DNA from 4 places in the Rhizobium sp. 01N447_2 genome. Region 3 is predicted to be linked to each of the others. Evidence: predicted binding sites of a transcription regulator. Region 3 holds the regulator's gene; each other region holds the start of a gene.
What was found. The regulator LexA, encoded in region 3, represses DNA repair genes until DNA is damaged. The targets are predictions, from matches to a motif close to TGTTCNNNNTGTGTTCNG.
Positions count from the first base shown of each region.

Region 1: the regulator LexA is predicted to act here: its motif matches at 1,200-1,217, upstream of AC1ECN_RS13470 (PA0069 family radical SAM protein).
Region 2: the regulator LexA is predicted to act here: its motif matches at 1,607-1,624, upstream of AC1ECN_RS09140 (putative DNA modification/repair radical SAM protein).
Region 4: the regulator LexA is predicted to act here: its motif matches at 1,594-1,611, upstream of AC1ECN_RS26600 (DUF3072 domain-containing protein).

Region 1 is NZ_JBFTQY010000016.1:105,301-108,619, reverse strand. It holds gene moaB (molybdenum cofactor biosynthesis protein B) at 1-108, shown strand, start outside; gene AC1ECN_RS13480 (hypothetical protein) at 126-440, opposite strand; gene AC1ECN_RS13475 (glycosyltransferase family 2 protein) at 628-1,146, opposite strand; gene AC1ECN_RS13470 (PA0069 family radical SAM protein) at 1,286-2,443, shown strand; gene AC1ECN_RS13465 (ribonuclease HII) at 2,745-3,319, shown strand, end outside.
Region 2 is NZ_JBFTQY010000011.1:103,321-106,639, reverse strand. It holds gene AC1ECN_RS09150 (glycosyltransferase family 4 protein) at 1-872, opposite strand, end outside; gene greA (transcription elongation factor GreA) at 900-1,376, opposite strand; gene AC1ECN_RS09140 (putative DNA modification/repair radical SAM protein) at 1,630-2,862, shown strand; gene AC1ECN_RS09135 (UdgX family uracil-DNA binding protein) at 2,862-3,319, shown strand, end outside.
Region 3 is NZ_JBFTQY010000107.1:3,956-7,274, reverse strand. It holds gene AC1ECN_RS35945 (ComEC/Rec2 family competence protein) at 1-1,396, shown strand, start outside; gene lexA (transcriptional repressor LexA) at 1,377-2,096, opposite strand; gene AC1ECN_RS35935 (VOC family protein) at 2,295-3,191, shown strand; gene kdsA (3-deoxy-8-phosphooctulonate synthase) at 3,188-3,319, shown strand, end outside.
Region 4 is NZ_JBFTQY010000050.1:6,057-9,375, reverse strand. It holds gene AC1ECN_RS26610 (NADP-dependent oxidoreductase) at 1-629, shown strand, start outside; gene AC1ECN_RS26605 (hypothetical protein) at 1,004-1,303, opposite strand; gene AC1ECN_RS26600 (DUF3072 domain-containing protein) at 1,363-1,578, opposite strand; gene AC1ECN_RS26595 (VOC family protein) at 2,189-2,626, opposite strand; gene AC1ECN_RS26590 (PAS domain S-box protein) at 2,840-3,319, shown strand, end outside.

The DNA.
Region 1 (3,319 bases), on a different contig from region 3:
TGGGACGGCATTCTGAAAGGACAGCTCGACTATCGCAGCGCGCCGTGCAATTTCGTCGAGATCATGCCGCGTCTGGACGAGCACCTGAAACGCGGCGCGACGAAGTAAACCCATTTGCGATTGCTCTATGTCGCAAGGCCCGGCAGGATGGGCATCGTGTCCCAGCTGTCACCCGACAGCAGGACGCAGCTTATCCCGTGAACATCCGTGACGATGAGTGTCCAGGTGCCGCTTTCGGCGGCATAGACCTCGAGAATGGCGTTCTGGTTGATCAGTCCGACTGCCGTGAGCTTTTCGGCGAAGTTCTTGTCCAGGAAATTGACGATTTCGGGTCGGCCTGCGCAACTGCGCATCATCTGCGATGCTGCCGAATGCGGATGCGCGATCACCAATGTCGGCAATATGACGGCGATGAGGCCGTAGACCATACTGCGTACCATGACGCACCTCCTTTCGCCGGGACCCCGGCAGAAGAGGAGATTTTCGCTGACCTGTTCTGCCGTTCACCGGCATTCCATGGCCATTCCGTTGCGAAGCGAGGCGCTTCGACGGCGCCATGTTTGAATTATAGCGCAAAATCCTATTGGGCGCCATCTTTTGCGCGAACTATGGAGAGGGTCGCGACACCTACCGCGCAGCGCGGGCGACCCAGGAGGGAATGAGTTCACTCGCCAACCGGCGCGGCTTCTGGCCCTTGACGAATTCGGTCAGCTGCATGCCGCTTTTGGCGATGGCGAGTGCCTGCTTCTTCGGCAGGAGAAAGCCGAGTTCCAGCGGCGGCACGGCCCGGCCGACACGCTGGAAGAACGGGCGCCGGTAGCCACGCGATGCGGTGAAGCGCGCCGGCAGTTTGTTCAGCGCCACATATTCGGCGACCTCATCGATCCAGCCGGCCTGGGGTCTTGCACCCGGCTCGACGAAAAGCAACCATTCGCCGCGGGCGGCGCGGACGATGTCCTTGATATCCCATTGCGAATGGAAGCGGCAGCCGGCGGCGTCGGCGACCCGCGAGGTGCCGTCGCGCGAGCCGTGATCGAGCACGACCACATCGCTCACCAGCCCCTCCACTGCGCCTGCCACCAGTACCGATAAAGTCTGTGCCAGCTCAGATTCCTGATCCTGACATTCGAGAACAACCGTCAACATTGACTATTTATAATGCGCCGCACAAATTTTTGCCAGCACCGTTTTCCTCATTTTGTTCTTGCCTTGTTCTCATTTTGCGGATAGGAATTTAATCAGCAAAACGGGCGGGAGCGATGGCTTTCCGCCGCGGGAGAATCCGATGAGAGAGCAGTCCCTGGCAGGGCAGGCCGCATTCGCGCCTGCCAATACGGCAGATATTGCCGATGCGATGATCGTTTCCTCCGGTCTGAGAGTCGAGGTCGATCGGCGGCGCGGGCGTGGGGCGGGACTGAACCCGACAGGGCGGTTCGAGGCGCTGCAGCGGGAGACCGTCGACGATGGCTGGCAGACGTGGGAAGAACTGCCGCCGTTCAAGACGGAAGTGCAGGTCGAGAAACCGCGCACGGCAATCACCCGCAACGAATCGCCGGACATTCCCTTCGATCGTTCGATCAATCCCTATCGCGGCTGCGAGCACGGCTGCATCTATTGCTTCGCCCGGCCGACGCACGCCTATATGGGGCTTTCTGCAGGGCTCGATTTCGAGACGAAGCTGTTTGCCAAGCCCGATGCGGCAAAACTCCTGGAGCGGGAACTCGCCAAACCCGGCTACAAGGTGCGGGTGATCGCGATCGGCACCAATACAGATCCCTATCAGCCGATCGAGAAGGAATGGCGCATCATGCGCGGCATTCTCGAGGTGTTGAACAAGGCGAACCATCCGGTGTCGATCGTCACCAAGTCGGCGATGATCCTGCGTGATCTCGACATTCTGCAGGAGATGGCAGCTAAGAACCTGCTGCGCGTCGGCATCTCGGTGACCACGCTGGATCGCAAGCTTGCCCGGACGATGGAGCCACGTGCCGCCACGCCGCCGCGGCGGCTGGAGACAATCCACACGCTTGCCGAAGCAGGCATCCAGACGGCTGTGCTGGCCGCCCCGCTCATCCCGGCACTGAACGATCATGAGCTGGAGCGTATTCTCGAATCGGCGAAGGCGGCCGGTGCTGCCGAGGCGAGCTATGTCATCCTCAGGCTGCCGCTCGAGGTCAGCCCACTGTTTCGCGACTGGCTGCTGCAGCATTACCCCGATCGTTACCGGCATGTGATGTCGCTGGTGCGCTCGATGCGCGGTGGCAAGGATTATGATGCCGAATTCGGCAAGCGCATGAAGGGCGCCGGCCCCTATGCCTGGCAGATCGCCCGGCGCTTTGAAATGGCAGCCCGACGTTTCAGCCTGACACGACGCAGCATGCCGCTGCGCGACGATCTGTTCGTACCGCCCGATGGCAGCGGCGTGCAGCTGTCGTTGCTCTAACCTTTTGTTTTTACGCAATTCAGGCAAAATCGCTTCGCGCTTTGCCTGGGAAAAGCCGCTTCACACTTTTCCTGGAATTGCTTCCAACCTTTTACGCAATTTCGGACGGAAAACCGCGCCGCACTTTTCCTGGAATTGCTTCTAGCTTGCGCATCGGCTCTCGAGAAAACCGCCCTGTTTTCGCGCCCGAGCGCAATTCCCGCGGATGGCCCTGACCGCCACCATCCGCCGGAGCGTCCCCGGCCGCCGCCCTGATCCGGGGACTTGCGGGCAATCGGGTTGGCGTGCGAGGTTCAGCCGCATGAAACCTCGCACGCCACCCGATTCTCCCCTGCTTTTCGACACGGTTCCGCTCGTGCCGGATTTCCGACTGGAACTCAAAGCCCGCAAGGCCGGCCACTGGCCGGTCGCGGGTGCCGACGAGGCAGGCCGCGGGCCGCTGGCGGGACCCGTCGTGGCTGCTGCCGTCATCCTTGATCCCCGGCGCATCCCTGAGGGTCTCAACGATTCCAAGCAGCTTTCGGCGCAACGGCGCGAGGAACTGTTCGTGCAGATTCTGGCGACTGCGACCGTCTCCATCGCCTCCTCCAGTTCGACGCGTATCGACGAGACGGATATCCGCAAGGCAAGCCTCGACGCCATGCGGCGCGCCATCTGCAGCCTCGCCATTCCGGCAAGCTACGTGCTGACCGACGGGCTCGACGTGCCGCCCGGCCTCGATTGCCCCGGACAGGCCGTGGTCAAGGGCGATGCCCGCTCGGTCTCGATCGCCGCCGCTTCGATTGTCGCCAAGGTGACGCGTGACCGGATGATGGCGCGAGCACATAGCGTGTTTCCGGATTACGGTTTTGCCGCGCATGTGGGCTATGGCACGGC
Region 2 (3,319 bases), on a different contig from region 3:
GAACCCGTCTCGCCCGTGACGATGAGCTCGGCATAGGCGCCCGCATCCGATGCCACCACCGCGGTCCGCGAGGCCATGGCTTCGAGCGGCGTCAAGCCGAAGCCCTCGTTGCGGGAGGGGGCGACGTAAAGCGTCAGGCGACGATACCAGACCTTGATGTCAGGCACTTCGCCGAGAAAGAGGATACGGTTGCTGAGCCCGGCGGCGGCGACATCCGCCTTGAGTTTGTCTGCGAATGCCACGTGCTCGGCCGTCACGCGACCGGAGACGACTGCCGTCCACTCAGTGTGCTGCGGCAGCAGTTCGATCATCGCCCTGACGAAAAGGTCAGTGCCTTTCTGATGGCGCACACGGCCGAAACAGCCGACGAGATGGCGGCCGGGCAGGCCGGTGGCGGCGATGCCGTCCTCTGCGGTATCAGGCGGATGGAAGAGGGCAAGGTCGACGCCGTGCTGGATGACCGTGTGCGGCACCTCGAGGAACGAGCCGGAACGGTCGCTGGTCGCGATGACGGCGTCCATGCGGCGGATCAGCCATTTCGTATAGGCGGTGTGGCGGCGTTGCGCGGCCGAGGTGAAGAGAAGCTTCAGCGGCATGCGCGTGAGATGGCGAAGCAGGATGCCGACGGCCATCTCGTTGTTGCGGCGCGCGTGCCAGACACGCCGGCGCCGGCTCGCCGGCGGGCGCCAGAGGCCAAGGAGCTGCCGCCACTTAAGTTTCGGCAGGTCCTCCGGCAGGCCGGGGCCGAGTGTCGCGATCTTGATCCCGAGCCGGATCTGGCACGGGATGAGCTGGACGATCGTCGACGTGACGCCGGAGAGCCGGCGCTTGAAATTGGGCGCAATGATCTCGACGTCACGGATATCAGGCAAGGGAGGGGTCTCGCGGCTGGCGGGCGATCAGCCCCAGGAAACCTGGAGGATTTCGTAGGCCTTGGAGCCGCCCGGCGCGTTGACCTCGATGGAATCGCCGACTTCCTTGCCGATCAGCGCACGGGCGATTGGCGAGGAGATGGAGATGCGGCCGGCCTTGACGTCCGCTTCCTGGTCGCCGACGATCTGGTAGGTCTTTTCTTCCTCGGTGTCCTCGTCGATGAGCTTCACCTTGGCGCCGAACTTGATCTTGTCGCCCGACATCTTGGTGAGGTCGATGACCTCGGCGCGCGCCGTCAGGTCTTCCAGCTCGCTGATGCGGCCTTCATTGTGGCTCTGGGCTTCCTTGGCGGCGTGGTATTCGGCGTTTTCGGAAAGGTCGCCATGGGCACGGGCTTCGGCGATCGCCTCGATGATTCGGGGGCGCTCCTCCTGCTGACGCCAGCGCAGCTCTTCCTGCAGCTTGACGAAACCGCCCTGTGTCATCGGTACCTTTTCAACCATTTTTCTGTCCTTCAATCCTCGTATCCGCACAATCAGCGGCGAACACAAAAGAAAACAGGTCCCGAAGGGGAGCTTCGGAACCGTGCCACAATCTTAGTCGGACGCTTATAGCAGATCGCCAAGGCCGATTTCCAGAAAATTCGCATAAAAGAAACGCGGCCCGCCCCGATATCAGGTGGTGCGACTTGAAAATGGGCAGAAATCGGATCGTCCTGATTGACTCCCATTGTAGGAACATATAGTGAACATACTAATGAAGAAGTCGCTCACAGAACGCTTGGCCATCCTTTCCGATGCTGCGAAATATGACGCTTCCTGCGCTTCTAGCGGCACGGTGAAACGTGATTCCCGGGCAGGTGGGGGGCTCGGTTCGACCGAAGGATCCGGCATCTGTCATGCCTATGCCCCGGACGGACGGTGCATTTCGCTTTTGAAAATACTGCTGACCAATTTCTGCATCTACGACTGCGCCTATTGCGTCAATCGCTCGTCGAGCAATGTCGAACGGGCGCGCTTTACGCCCGAGGAGGTCGTCTGGCTGACGCTGGAATTTTACCGCCGCAACTATATCGAAGGCCTGTTCCTTTCCTCCGGCATCATTCGTTCGTCCGATTATACGATGGAAGAAATGGTCCGCATCGTCCGCGAACTGCGTGTGACGCATAATTTTCGCGGCTATATCCATCTGAAGTCGATCCCCGAGGCGTCGCCGCATCTGATCGAAGAAGCGGTGCTTCATGCCGACAGGCTGTCGCTGAATATCGAGTTGCCGACGGATAACGGCATCACCCGCTTCGCGCCGGAAAAGAAGCCTGCCAATATTCGGCGATCGATGGGAGATCTGAGGCTGAAGATCGAGGCCGCCGGCGAACCGACGCTGCGGACGAAGAAGCGTCAGCGTTTTGTGCCGGCCGGCCAGAGCACGCAAATGATCGTCGGCGCCGATGGCGCGAACGATGCGACGATCCTTGCGACCAGCGGTCGGCTTTACAGCAGCTACGGCCTTAAGCGCGTCTATTATTCCGCCTTCAGCCCCATCCCGGATTCGTCGAAAAATCTGCCGCTGATCAAGCCGCCGCTGATGCGCGAACACCGGCTATATCAGGCCGATTGGCTCTACCGATTCTACGGCTTCGGCATTGACGAGATCACCGCGAACCAGGCGGGAGGCATGCTCGATCTTACCCTCGACCCCAAACTTGCCTGGGCGCTCGCCAACCGGGCCGAATTCCCTGTCGACATCAACAAGGCCGAGCGTGAACGGTTGCTGCGTGTGCCCGGCCTCGGCACCAAGACAGTCAAGGCGATCGTCTCGGCCCGCCGTTTTCGCCGCCTTCGGTTGGACGATCTCCAGCGGCTCGGCATTTCGATCAAGAAGGTCCAGTCCTTCATCTCGGCAGAAGGATGGTCGCCGCGCCGATTGATCGAGCGCCCCGACCTTCGCGCCATGTTCGAACCGCAACCTGAACAATTGTCGTTGCTGTGATGCGCCGGGTCGTGCTTGCAGGACGCGGGGAGCTTGCCGAATGGCGTGACGCCGCGCGCGCTTTCGCGGCCGCCGGTATCCTGCCGGAAGAGATCGATTGGCGCGAAAGAGGCGCAGAGGCGGACCTTGCGTTTCAACGCGACGCCATGCCGCCGACYCCTATCATGGCACGCAAGCTGATGACGGTGCCGCCCGCCTTCATCGAGCTCGCGGAAACAGTTCTCTGCCATTCCGACCCGGCGCGCTTTTCCCTGCTTTACCGTCTGCTCTGGCGGCTGCAACTGGACCGGCAACTGCTTGAAGTGGCTTCGGACGAGGACGTCGCCCGTGCCAGGCTGATGGCGAAAAACGTTCGACGCGACGCGCACAAGATGACGGCCTTCGTCCGCTTCAAGGAGGTTGCTGCGGTATCGGCGGACCGTCGAAAATTCCTCGCCTGGTTCGAGCCGGATCATCA
Region 3 (3,319 bases):
CGGCGTCGCCCAGGCCTATCCGACCAAGAAGATCGCCGCCGCCGGCGCGCTGCTTGCCGTCACGGCCTATTTCCTGATCTCGGGCTTTGCGGTCTCCGCCGAACGCGCCTTCATCATGATGGCCATCATGTTGATTGCGGTCTTCTTCGACCGGCCGTCGATCAGCCTGCGCAACGTCGCGCTCTCCGCGCTTGTCATCATCGCCATTTCACCGTCCGAGGTCTTGGGTCCGAGCTTCCAGATGTCCTTTGCCGCGACGTTGGCGTTGGTATCGGGTTATCAGCTGTGGAAGGACCGGGGCATCCGCGAAAACGCCTTCCTGAAGCTGCCGGTGTTTCGGCCCATCGTTACGGTTGCGGGCTTCTTCGGCGGCGTCTTCCTGACCTCGCTGATCGGTGGGTTTTCCACCGCGCTGTTTTCGATCGAGCATTTTCATCGCTTMACCGCCTACGGCCTGCCGGCAAACCTCGCGACGATGCCGATCATCTCCTTCATCATCATGCCGGCCGGCCTGCTGGCGATGCTGCTCATGCCTTTCGGTCTGGACGTTTTGCCCTGGAAGGTCGTCGGATTCGGCCTCGATCTGGTGATCGCGGTCGCAAAGACCGTGTCCGGCTGGGGGGGCAATATCGACGTCGGCCGCTTGCCCGCCTGGTATTTCGCGGTCGCCGTCGCCGGCTTTCTGCTGTTGACGCTGCTCCGCACCCGGCTGCGCCATATCGGCACATCAATCATCGCGGTCGCAACACTCATCCTGTTGCTTCTGCCAGTTCCCCGGCCGCCGGATCTGGTAATTTCGGAGGATGGTGGTCTCGTCGCGGTCGTCGAGACGGCGGCCATGGCTTCCAACCGCGAAAGACCGCCGGATTTCATCTTCGACCAGTGGCAGAGAGCGCTGGTCCTGCCGACGCATCACCCGCCGAAGATGCTGGAGGGGCCTGCTATCCCGCCGGAGGGAGAAGACCGCCGCGTCAGGCTTTCCCGCGATCAGCAGAACGAAGCAAGGTCGGCGATGCGGGCGGCTGCAACGAGCGCTGACGCAAACCGCTTTTCTTGCGTCAAGAAGGCCTGGTGCACATCAAGGCTTGGCAATGGTCGCGTGGTTGCTGTCATCGACAATGCCGCCTATCTCGGTCCGGCCTGCGATGCGGCCGATATCGTCGTGACGTCGGTGCGCCTGCGCTTCAACAGCTGCCGCTCAGGTGCGACGCTCTTCACCGGTGAGACGCTGCGCAGGACCGGTTCCGTCGAATTACGCTTCGCCGATGCCGGCCTGGACGTCACAGCCGCATTCGATGATCTGTCGCGGCCATGGATGCGCCATCGCGCCTATGACTGGCGCAGCAACAGTTTTGCCGAATCCGGCCCGCCCAGTGTCAGTGATAGCGGCGAATGAGACCGACGAGTTTGCCTTGCACCTTGACGCGGTCCGGCCCGAAGATTCGGGTCTCGTAAGCCGGGTTGGCGGCTTCGAGCGCGATCGAGGCGCCCTTGCGGCGGAAGCGTTTGAGTGTTGCTTCCTCGTCGTCGACGAGAGCCACGACGATGTCACCGGGACTTGCGGTGCTGCCGTTGCGGATGATCACCGTGTCACCGTCGAAGATGCCGGCGTCGATCATCGAATCGCCCTTGACCTCCAGCGCATAATGTTCACCGGAACCGAGCATGTCGGCCGGAACGACTATGTCGTGGGTGTTGTTCTGGATCGCCGAGATCGGAACACCGGCAGCGATTCGGCCCATGACCGGCACGGAGACCGAGTTGCCGTTGTCGGCGACGGGCTTTGCGGCAGCGGGGGCGGCGACCGGCTGGGGCTTACCGAGGCTGCCCTCGATGACGCTCGGCGAAAAGCCGCGCCGGGGCTGGATACTAGGGCTATAGGCCTCCGGAAGCTTGATGACCTCAAGCGCARGGGCGCGGTTCGGTAGGCGGCGAATGAAGCCACGTTCCTCGAGCGCCGTGATCAGCCTGTGAATCCCGGACTTCGAGGCGAGGTCCAGCGCATCCTTCATTTCGTCGAAAGACGGCGGAACGCCGGATTCTTTCATGCGCTCGTGAATGAAAAGGAGAAGCTCCTGTTGTTTGCGCGTGAGCATCGACGTTGTGACCTCGTGATTGAAACAAATCCAGAACAGACACTATATGTTCCATATGTGTTCCGCAAGTAGCTAAATTTCCGTAAAACTTCGCGCCAACTCGTCGAGATTTTTATTTTCATTCGCCGGATTGGGACACAAGTCTTGCATTGAGGGTGGCGCTGTCGCACATCTCTTGCCGTTTTGAGGAGGATTATGATGAACACGCATTCCGGCAAACCGCATCCGCTGGATCATGTCGTGCTGCCCGTCGTCAATATTGATGTGGCGCGCGAAAGGCTCGGCAAGCTCGGCTTCACCGTTGCCGCCGATGCGCGCCATCCCTTCGGAACGGAGAATGCCTGCGTCTTTTTTGCCGACAAGACCTATCTGGAGCCGCTCGGGATTGCGAGCGCCGAGGAGAGCGAGGCTTCGGCGCGGCAAGGCAATGTCTTCACCGCCCGCAACCGTGCCTTCCYCTTCCGCTGCGGCGAGGAAGGGCTTTCGGGGCTGGCTTTCGGCAGTGAGGATGCCAGCCTCGATCATCAGAACTTCGTCGGCGACGGATCGAGCGCTGGCGAAGTGCTGCAGTTCACCCGGCCGATGACGATGCCGGACGGTGCGCAGACGATTGCCGGCTTCAAACTGGCTTTCGCCGGCGACCTGCGCGCGCCTGACCTCTTTCTCTTCACCGTCGAGCGCGTCAATCCGCTACCGGCCGACCGCGGCGCGCTGGAGACGCATGCCAATGGCGTCATCGGCATAACCGAGATAGCGCTTTGCGCACCCGCCGCCGCTGCCTTTGCTGCCTTCGTCGGCCTTGCCGTGGCGCAAGCGGCAGTCGAGAAAACGAGTTTTGGCGTCAATATCGCAGCGTCGAACGCGAAAATCAGCCTGATGACGCCGGAAGGGCTGGAAGCCTATTTTGACATCGCCGTCTCATCCGGCGATCGCGGCCTGCGCGGCAGGGCAATCCTCTTTGCCGTCGCCGATCTTGCCGTGACAGAAGCGCATTTGGCTGCTAACGGGGTGACATACACGCGCAAGAACAATCGCATTGTGGTGAAGCCTGCGCCCGGGCAGGGCGCGCTCTTCGCCTTCGAGGAAACACGATGAGCACTGATACGAATTCCGAAGTCAGGATCGGCGAGGACCAAGGCCAGGTCAGCTTTTCCAATACCGGCCGCCTGTCGCTGATTGCCGGCCCCTGCCAGATGGAGAGCCGCGATCACGCCTTCATGGTT
Region 4 (3,319 bases), on a different contig from region 3:
ACGGCACACTGGCTGAGTACGTCGCTGTGGAGGCCCGCAATCTCGCGCCGCTGCCCGGCAGCGTCGACTTCACGGTCGGCGCAAGTCTGCCGATATCTGGCCTGACCGCATGGCAGGGACTGTTTCAGCATGGCCGCCTCCAAGCGGGGCAGAGCGTACTCGCACACGGCGCGGCTGGCGCCGTCGGCTCGATCGTGACGCAGCTTGCGCGGGAAGCCGGCGCCTATGTCATCGGTACCGGACGCGCCCCTGACCGCCAGAACGCGCTCGACTTTGGTGCAAATGAATTCGTCGATCTCGAGAACGACCTCCTGGAAGACATCGGCGGCGTCGATCTGGTGTTTGATGTCATTGGCGGCGATGTTCAGAAGCGGTCCGCGGCGCTGATTAGGGCRGGGGGAACGCTTGTGACAGCCGTCGGACCGACGGATATTCGGCCTTCGGATGGGCTGACGGTCGACTTCGTCGTCGAGGCTGATCGTACCCAGCTATCCGAGATCGTTCAGCGGGTCCGGGACGGAAGACTGCGGACGAACATCGGCAAGGTTTCAAGCCTGGACGATGCGGTCGCCACCTTCAATTCGACGGAGCGGCGCGCTGGAAAGACGGTCATTCGCGTTCTCCCGTGAGGCCGCTGCGAGAATAAGGATATTCGTGGGGCACATAACCCCGCCGTATCTTCCTGACGGATTGGCCGCCATGTGCACTCCCTGGAGGATTTCCTCCAGGGAGTGCACATCGCATACAAGCTCCGCATCCTGTTGCCTCAGGCTTACTCGGCGAACGAAGCGAATGCCGGAACGGAGAGGTAGGCCTCCGGGTCAACTGACAGGATAGGAGACCGTGCAATCTTCAAAAAAACACCTCACGCGGACGGCGGTCTGCGACCGTCTGTTTCCCGACGAACCGTTACTGCTAGATGAGCATGCCTCCCTGCCATCATGCATCCCAGGTTTCCTTCGGAGAAGCTGATGTCCGCGAATCCCGAGAGTTGCGAAGAAATTCACAGGCGTTCGATCGGGGTTGCGCGGATGAGAATTTCCTCCTGACGGAAGCGAGCCTCCAGTTCCCTGCGGTAAGAGGACCACCAGGAGCGGTCGATATCGTCAGTCATCACTTCGGCCACGACGATACGATCGCGCTCGATGTCCCCTCCGTCCTCCCACAGACCCTCGGCGGGAGAGTTGATGTGCAGGGTGACCCCACCAAACTTCTCCGTGAGTTCGTCGCGAACCAGGTCGAGGTTCGTCCGATTCCGACGACTATGCGCCACGGGAAGCAAGATTTCGACGAGATAGGGCATGCCCCGAAAACTGTCAGAGCAACCGGAAGGTTCCGGTTTATGCACGACTACATGCTAGATCAGCTAAGGCCGAGTTCCTGTTTGAGCTCGTCGATCCGTTTGGAGGCTTCGGCTTTCGAGATGTCCTCAGCGTAAGCGTTTGGCTTATGCGCCTGTTCCGAAAGCGTCTTCAGGTAAGATCGCTGGGCGCCGGTTATCGGCTCGTCGCCGCTTACCCACTCATCTGGATCTTTCTGGGTGTTGGAAGTCGTGTCTGTCTTCGGGTTGTTGGTCATGGAGAACTCCTCTCTTGTTCCCTGAACGTTCTGGCTCTCGTCAAGTTCCGGAACCGGAAGGCGAGCCCGATGGGATTTCCGGAGCGCAACCGAGCCCTCCTTGGCGCACTACGCTCGGAAAGGACTTTCCCCCGCCGGATGATGTGATTGAAGCAACAAAAATGGCACAGGCCGTTTATTTGCCAACGACCCGGTGGAAAGTTGTTTCGCGGTTCGATATCGATCTTCCTGTCCCTGGAGATGCGGAAACTTTCCTTCGACCGACCCGGCTTTAACCGCCGGGTCTCTTTCGATCGCGCCGTACGACACGCCACCGAACTGAAGCAGGGCTCGTCGCGAGTTGAGACGATCATGCTACCCGAGGGGCTTCGTCTGGAGCTGGAGGAGCAGATCGACTTCGTTTCCGGAAATCCGTCGCATCGCGCAACCCAGGACAAAGGGTCGCGATTTTTAAAGGGCGGCTTCAACCGACCGTGGAACATTCCGCGTCGTTCTATGAGCTCGAAGACCTGTTCCCGACCTTCGGGGTCTAGGAGTCCCTTATCGGCCAGCCATTTGGTCAGGTCGCTTCACACCATCACGCGGATAGGCCCAAGGCGAATTTCTCTGCTTACCCGAGCTCCTCGGCAAGGCCGATGAGAAGACCCTCGGGTCCGCGGATGTAGCAAAGCTTGTAGGCGTCCTCATATCGGACGACATCGCCGACAAGCTGGGCGCCGTGCGCGCGCAGTCTCTCAACGGTCTCCTCGACGTCATCGACTGTAAACATGGCTCGCAGATAACCAAGCGCATTCACCGGAGCGTTCCGATGATCCGCAACGATTTCAGGTCTGAGGAAGCGTGAAAGCTCCAGCCGGCTGTGCCCGTCCGGCGTGCGCATCATGGCGATCTCCACGTGCTGATCGCCCAGACCAGTAACACGACCGGCCCATTCGCCCTCGATCGTCGCGCGGCCTTCGAGTTCGAGGCCCAGCTCTTGGAAAAAGCCTATCGCCACGCCAAGGTCTTCAACGACAATCCCGATGTTGTCCATCCGCTTGAGCGCCATTCCGCCTCCTCCGATTTTCGGTCCGATCCTTCGAGGACGTGGTTGAACCATCGATCCCGACATCGCTATCGAAATCTTTAAGAAAAATTTCGGATGGCGTCACCCTCATCAGCTTTCGGGCTTTTATTGCTGGTGTTTGCCGAATATCGTCGGCGCTGCGCCAGGTGGCTTGACCGTTTGGCGTCCAAAAATGCATTGATTGACGGGGGGCAGATGTCTATTTCCAATGACCAAGAGCGCGAGGGGCAGGCGAAGTACCCTGTGCTACAGCCAGGGTCTGACATAGACGCTGTGCAGGCGGGACATATTGCTGCAGCGTTTCTTGCGGCGATCGTCGAGTCTTCCGACGACGCCATTGTCAGCAAGACTCTCAACGGCATCATCACAACCTGGAATAAAGGCGCCGAGCGCCTTTTCGGCTATGCGGCGGACGAGGCTGTCGGCAAGCCGATCACGATCGTCATTCCACCCGATCGCCTCGACGAGGAACCGGCCATTCTCGCCCGCATCCAGGCCGGCGAGCGCGTCGATCACTTCGAGACCATACGACGACGCAAGGACGGTAGCCTGATTGATATCTCCCTCACCATCTCGCCTATTCGGGATGGCAACGGAATGATCATCGGTGCATCGAAGATTGCCCGCGACATCTCGGAGCGCAAGCGAGCCGCCGAGCACCAGGAACTTTTGCTT